One region of the Streptomyces telluris genome, then DNA from elsewhere that is predicted to be linked to it. Evidence: riboswitches for the same ligand, from Rfam matches in the RefSeq annotation. Region 1 holds a riboswitch; the other holds the start of a gene.

Region 1 (3,399 bases):
TAGCGCAGCTGCTGGGGGTTGCTCATGGCTAGATTCTCCTGGATGCGCGTGAGTGCTTGTGCAACGGGTCTTGACAGAGGGAGATGAGAGAGGGCAGGGAAGCGCCCGGGCGAGCCGCGGGGAAGATCAACGCTGCCGCTTGTAGAAGGGCAGGGCCACGACCTCGTAGGCCTCGTGGCTGCCGCGGATGTCCACGCCCACGCCCTGCGTGCCGGGGGCGGCGTGCGCCGCGTCCACGTAGGCGATGGCGATCGGCTTGCCGAGCGTGGGGGAGGGGGCGCCGGAGGTGACCTCGCCGACGACCTCGCCGCCGGCCACCACCGGGAAGCCGGCGCGCGGCACGCGGCGGCCCTCGGCGATCAGGCCGACCAGCTTGCGCGGCGGCTGCGCCTCGGCGCGCTCCGCGGCCGCCTGCAGCGCGGCGCGGCCCACGAAGTCGCCCTCCTTCTCGAACTTCACAACCCGGCCCAGGCCCGCGTCGAACGGGGTGGTCGCGGTCGTCAGCTCGTGCCCGTACAGCGGCATGCCCGCCTCCAGGCGCAGCGTGTCGCGGCAGGAGAGGCCGCAGGGGACGAGGCCGGCGTCCGCGCCCGCCTCGGTGAGGGCCTGCCACAGCTTCACGGCGTCGCCCGGGGCGACGAACAGCTCGAAGCCGTCCTCGCCGGTGTAGCCGGTGCGGGCGATCAGGGCAGGGACGCCCGCGACGGTGCCCGGCAGGCCCGCGTAGTACTTCAGGCCGTCCAGGTCGGCGTCCGTCAGGGACTTCAGGATGGCCGGCGAGGCCGGGCCCTGGACGGCGAGGAGGGCGTAGGCGTCGCGGTCGTCGCGGACGGCCGCGTCGAAGCCGGCGGCGCGCTCGGTCAGCGCGTCCAGCACGGTCTGCGCGTTGGAGGCGTTGGCGACGACCATGTACTCCGCGTCGGCGAGGCGGTAGACGATCAGGTCGTCGAGGATGCCGCCGTCCTCGCGGCAGATCATCGTGTAGCGGGCGCGGCCGACGGCGACGCTCCCTATGTTGCCCACGAGGGCGAAGTCCAGCAGGGCTGCGGCCTGCGGGCCGGTCACGGTGATCTCACCCATGTGCGAGAGGTCGAACAGACCGGCGCGGGTGCGGACCGCGACGTGCTCGTCGCGCTCGCTGCCGTAGCGCAGCGGCATGTCCCAGCCCGCGAAGTCGGTCATGGTCGCGCCGAGCTCGCGGTGCAGGGCGTCGAGGGCTGTGCGGCGAGGGGTGTCGGTCATGGTGTGGGCTCCCGGACATGGCAGTGAGGACGTCCTCCCCATCTGTCATCGGAACCTGAGAGGTTCACCGGGAGCCGCCGCGACACGCGGGGGGTCCGGCTTGCACCTTGGGTGGAGCCGCGCACGGTGCGGCCCGCTTTTCAGATCTGCCTCGTCCGCGCGGTACGGGGCCTGAGAGATTCAAGGGAGGAACTTGCTCCTTCGGCGCCCAGCGCACACGGCGTGGCGTGCAGCCTGGGACTCTCCCGCGCGGATTCGAGCGGCCGGTATGCAGTTGGATACGCAGTTGGCGCGCACATCATTGCACGTACGGGCGCGTTACGGACTGCCTGGCGGCCCCCGAATTCGATTACCTTTCTTTTACGTTCTGTGGGTAGGGGGCGGTGACGGGCGGTGACCGGGCCCGGGGGAGGGGCGGAACGGATGGGAACAGCACCGACGGCAGGGACGGCCGGGCCCGCGCGGGCGCACGGCGCGGCCGCGGCGGACGGCGGCGCGGCGCGGCCCCGGGCGGGGGTCCTCGACCTGCGCTCCGGAGCGGGCCGCGGGGAGCTGCGCTTCCCCGCGGGGGACGTGCTGATCGTCTCCGGGCTGCCCGGGAGCGGGAAGTCCACGCTCATCCGGCGGGCCGTGTCCGTGCTGGACGCGCAGGACGGCGTCGTCTGGTGCGTCGACTCCCAGGACACCCGGGAGCGCCTGGAGCGGCACGCACCCGGCTGGCTGCCGTACGCGATCTACCGGCCCTTCGCCCGGCTCGCGCACTACGCGGCGCTGCGCCGCGCCCTGCGCTCCACCGCGAGCGCCGTCGTGCACGACTGCGGGCAGCGCGGCTGGGTCCGCCGCTGGGTCGCGCGTGACGCACGGCGCCGGGGTGGCGCGGCCCACCTGCTCCTCCTCGACGTGCCGCCGGGCACCGCGCTGGCCGGCCAGGCGGCGCGGGGCCGCGGCGTCTCGCCGTACGCCTTCCGCCGGCACCGGCGGGCGATGGCCCGGCTGCTCGCGTCGGTGTCGCAGCCGCCGGTCCCGGACCCGCTGCTCACGGACCGCCCGGGGCGCCTGCCGGCCGGGGTCGCCTCGGTGGTCCTGCTGGACCGCGGGGCGGTGGACGCGCTGCGGAGGATCACCTTCGAGTAGGCGGGCCCGGCGCCGCCTACAGCGGCAGGGGCGCCGGCAGGGTCGAGCCGTCTTCCGTCAGGGGGAGTTTCGCCAGGAGGTCCTTCACGACGGCGAGGGCCTCCGTGATCGCCGACTGGACGCCTTCCGCGTCGTTCTTCGTGGCCGCGCCGATCAGCTTCTCGATCGCCTTCTGCAGCTTCTTCAGCAGGTCGTGGACGTCGTCCGGCGGAGCCACCGCCGGGCGCCCCGAGGAGGGCGGGGACTTCCGCAGGGAGTCCGCGAGCCGGTTCGCCGACGACCGCAGCCGCTGCTGCATCTCCTTGAGCGCGTCGGCGTCCGGCGTCCTGGACTGCGCCTCCTTGCCGATCCGGGAGACCAGCGTGAGCGCCTCCCCCAGCTGCCCCACCGCGTCGAGCTGCTGGTGCACGCCGGGCGCGGACTTCGTTCCGGTGGCCGGGAGCACGACGGACATGTCGGGGTCCGGTGCGTTCACGGCGGCCAGGGAGGGGCCCGCGACGCCGACGGCCACGGAGCCGCAGGCGGCGACGGCTATCGCCGAGGCGGCGAATTTGTTGACACGCATGCTGGGGGTTCCCTTCGGTGCGAGGACCCGGCCGGCCGGCGGGGCGGCGGAGCCGGTGGCGCTGCAGGGCAGCTGCCCGATCACCGTGTGACCTGCGGTGTCCCTGTGCAACCCGGTGGCTGCGGCCAGTGCTGTGACGGAAGGGGACGGACTCCCGTACGGCCCGCCCTGACCTGGGACATCACCGGCGATTTCGGCAGCCGGGAGGAGCCTGCGGGGGTACAGCCGTTAGGGTGCATGTGCGGCTTCGTCGAGAGTGGTTGGGCGGCATTGGACGAGTTGGACGAGATGAGCATCCCCGGGCAGTACGGCTGGAGTCCGGCCCCCGGCGGCGGCGCGCCCGCGGCCGCCCCGCCCGGCTGGCCCGCCAATGAACTCGAAGAGGTGCTCGCCGCCTCGGTGGGCGCGCCCGGCGCGGGCCTGCGCATCGTGGAGGCCCTGGGCCGCAGCCACGTATG
Region 2 (3,399 bases), on a different contig from region 1:
AGGTGGGCACGGGTGGTGGTCTCGTCGCAGGCGATGCCGACGTGGTCGGCGTCGGTCAGGCGCAGGTTGACGCCGCGCTCGCGGGCGGCCTCGACGACCTCGGCGGCCCGGCCCGGGACGCGCGCGGTCAGGGTGTCGAAGTAGGAGCCGTGCACGAGCTCGACGCCCCCGGCGCGCAGGCCCTCGGCGAGGATCGCGGCGTAGCGGTGGGTGCGGCGGCCGATGGCGGCCAGGCCCTCGGGGCCGTGGTAGACGGCGTACATGCCGGCCATGACGGCGAGGAGCACCTGGGCGGTGCAGATGTTGCTGGTGGCCTTCTCGCGGCGGATGTGCTGCTCGCGGGTCTGCAGGGCCAGGCGGTAGGCCTTGTTGCCGTCGGCGTCCACGGAGACGCCGACGAGGCGGCCGGGGAGGCTGCGGGCGAACTGCTCGCGCACGGCCATGAACCCGGCGTGCGGGCCGCCGAAGCCCATCGGGACGCCGAAGCGCTGGGTGGTGCCGACGGCGATGTCCGCGCCGAGCTCGCCGGGCGAGGTCAGCAGGGTCAGGGCGAGCAGGTCGGCCGCGACGGTGACGATCGCGCCGAGCTCGTGGGCGCGCTCGATGGCCGGGCGCAGGTCGCGCACGGCGCCGGAGGCGCCGGGGTACTGCAGGAGGACGCCGAAGACACCGCGCTCGGCGATCTCGTCCGGGATGCCCGCGCTCAGGTCGGCGACGACGACCTCGACGCCCGTCGGCTCGGCGCGCGTCTCGATCACGGCGATCGTCTGCGGCAGGGTGTCGGCGTCGATGAGGAAGACGCCCTTCTTGACCTTGCCGACGCGCCGGGACAGGGCCATGGCCTCGGCGGCCGCGGTGCCCTCGTCCAGGAGGGAGGCGCCGGAGGTGGGCAGCCCGGTGAGGTCGGCGACGACGGTCTGGAAGTTGAGCAGGGCCTCCAGGCGGCCCTGGGAGATCTCCGGCTGGTAGGGCGTGTAGGCCGTGTACCAGGCGGGGTTCTCCATGACGTTGCGCAGGATCACCGGCGGGGTGAACGTGCCGTGGTAGCCGAGGCCGATCATCGGGGCGAGGACCTGGTTGCGGTCGGCGAGCGTCCGCAGTTCGGCGAGGACCTCGGCCTCGCTGCGGGCCTCCGGCAGGGCCAGGGCGCCCACGCTCTTGATCACTTCCGGCACGGCGGCGGCAGTGAGCTCGTCCAGCGATCCGAAGCCGACCTGGGCGAGCATCTTGGCCTGGGCCTCGCCGTCGGGACCTATGTGGCGGCGCTCGAACGGGGTGTCCCGCTCCAGGTCGGAAAGGGCGATGCGGTGGGCAGTCATCTGCGGAGGCCTCCTGGTCGTTGCGACCTGCGAGGGGTACCACGGCGCGGGTACCCGGACGGCCTCCCCCTCTGTCATCTCAACCTGAGAGCTTCACCGGACCGCAACGCACGGCCCGGCTTTCACCGTCGGTGAGGAAGGGCTTCGGCGCTTGACTGACCGGGCCCGCCCTGCTTTCCAGAGTGACCTCGTCCATGCGGTACGGGTGCCTGAGAGATTCCGGGGAGGATTTGCTCCTTCGGCGCCTCCGTCGGCCCCACTGGGGTGGGCTTCCGGAGGACTCTCCCGCACGGATTCTGCGGCCATTCGCCAGCCTACCAGCGAGGCTTTCCCGCCGGATCTCCCGAGTGGCCGCTTCTCGCTTTGTGTTTTTACGTGGGGGGAGGTGCCGATACAGGGAGGAACCGTGCAGAGCGACATCGATCCCCGGAGCCTGATCGGACGGAAGGTCTTCGACCGCGACGGGGCGAAGATCGGCACGGTGGACGAGGTCTATCTCGACGACGCCACGGGGGAGCCGCTGTGGGCGGCCGTACGCACCGGCTTCTTCCGGCGGGACGCCTTCATCCCCCTGGCGACCAGCGAGGTCTCCGGAGACAACCTGCGCACGGCGTACGACCGGGCACTGATCAAGGAAGCCCCCGACTTCGGCGTCGGCCGCCACCTCTCCCCCGAACAGGAACTGCAGCTCTACCACCACTACCGGCTGGGCATCCCGGGCTCGGGGCGGGTGGCGGGATCGGACCCGGGACCGGGAACGGTCCGGGGAACGGCGTCCCCGCCGGAACGGGGCGGGGAATCCGGGCCGGGGCCGGGATCCGCCGCCCCCCGCGGCGCCGACCCGTCCTCCGGCGGATCGGCGAGCTGATCCGCCCCCGGCTCCTGACGTACGAGCGGCAGCGGATCCGCCGGCTCCAGCGCGGGGTCGTCGACCGCGAAGGTCCGTACCCGGCCCGGCTCCGACCAGGGCTGTTCGAAACGGACGGTGACCCGGCCGACACCGCTCCCCTGCACCCACCCCGCCCCGTACTCGGCGTGCCGCACGTCCAGCCCCGGCAGCCAGCGCCGCGGCTTCACCTCCGCGCCCACCGCCTCCCCCTGCGCCTCTCCCGGCCTCTGCGGGGCCTCCGCCGCGCCCGTGGCGGCCGCCACGGCCGCCACCGCCGCCGCCTCGCTCGCGGCCTGCGCGAAGAGGTCCTCCTGCGTGTAGTCGGCGAGCCCGCTGACCCCGACGCCCAGCAGCCGGACCCCCGCCGTGGTGTCCACGCCGTCGATCAGCCGGGCCGCCGCCTCCTTGACCACGGCGGGGTCGTCCGTCGGGCCGCGCAGCGTCTCCGAGCGGGTCAGCGTCGAGAAGTCGTAGCTGCGCACCTTGATGACCACCGTCCGGCCGGACCGGCCCGCCGCCCGCAGCCGCTGCACGCACCGCTCGGCGAGCCGGGAGATCTCCGTCTGCACCCGCGACCGGTCGGTCAGGTCCTCCTCGAAGGTGTCCTCCACGGAGACGGACTTGGCGTCCCTGTCGGCGACGACGGGACGGTCGTCGTGCCCGGTGGCCAGGGCGTACAGCCCCCCGCCGTGGGCCTTGCCCAGGAGCCGCACGAGCTCCGCCTCCCCCGCCTCGCCCGTCTCGGCGACGGTCGCGATGCCGGCCCGGCGCAGCGTCTCGGCGGTGGCCGGGCCGACGCCCGGAATGACGCGCACGGACATGGGCCCCAGCAGCTCCAGCTCTGTGCCCGGCTCGATGAGCACCAGGCCGTCGGGCTTGGCCTCCTCGGAGGCGATCTTCGCGAGCATCTTGGAGCCGGCGAGCCCCACCGAGCCGCTGAGGCCCGTGGCCGCGCGGATGTCCCGCCGCAGACGCTCCCCCACGGCCCGCACGGCCGCCGACGTGGGCTCGACGCCCCCGGCCTCCAGATCCACGAACGCCTCGTCGAGGCTCAGCGGCTCCACCAGCGGCGACAGCTCGCCGAGCAGGGCCATGACCACTTCGCTGATCTCGCGGTAGAGCGAGAACCGCGGGGTGAGGTAGGCGGCGTTGGGGCACAGCCTGCGGGCCTGGGCCGTGGCCATCGCGGAG

Evidence for each region. A riboswitch is a leader RNA that binds a small molecule or an ion and turns the genes downstream of it on or off. The one in region 1 is predicted to bind glycine.
Region 2: another riboswitch for glycine. It lies ahead of gcvP (aminomethyl-transferring glycine dehydrogenase); the one in region 1 lies ahead of gcvT (glycine cleavage system aminomethyltransferase GcvT).

The regions. Positions count from the first base shown of each region.
Region 1 covers NZ_JANIID010000002.1:243,750-247,148, reverse strand. The annotation lists gene gcvH (glycine cleavage system protein GcvH) at 1-26, opposite strand, end outside; gene gcvT (glycine cleavage system aminomethyltransferase GcvT) at 127-1,242, opposite strand; glycine riboswitch at 1,393-1,500, opposite strand; gene NQU55_RS03145 (AAA family ATPase) at 1,666-2,376, shown strand; gene NQU55_RS03140 (hypothetical protein) at 2,393-2,941, opposite strand; gene NQU55_RS03135 (enhanced serine sensitivity protein SseB) at 3,230-3,399, shown strand, end outside.
Region 2 covers NZ_JANIID010000018.1:9,299-12,697, reverse strand. The annotation lists gene gcvP (aminomethyl-transferring glycine dehydrogenase) at 1-1,319, opposite strand, end outside; glycine riboswitch at 1,507-1,617, opposite strand; partial or broken gene NQU55_RS37135 (PRC-barrel domain-containing protein) at 1,705-1,902, shown strand; gene NQU55_RS19765 (DNA polymerase IV) at 2,019-3,399, opposite strand, start outside.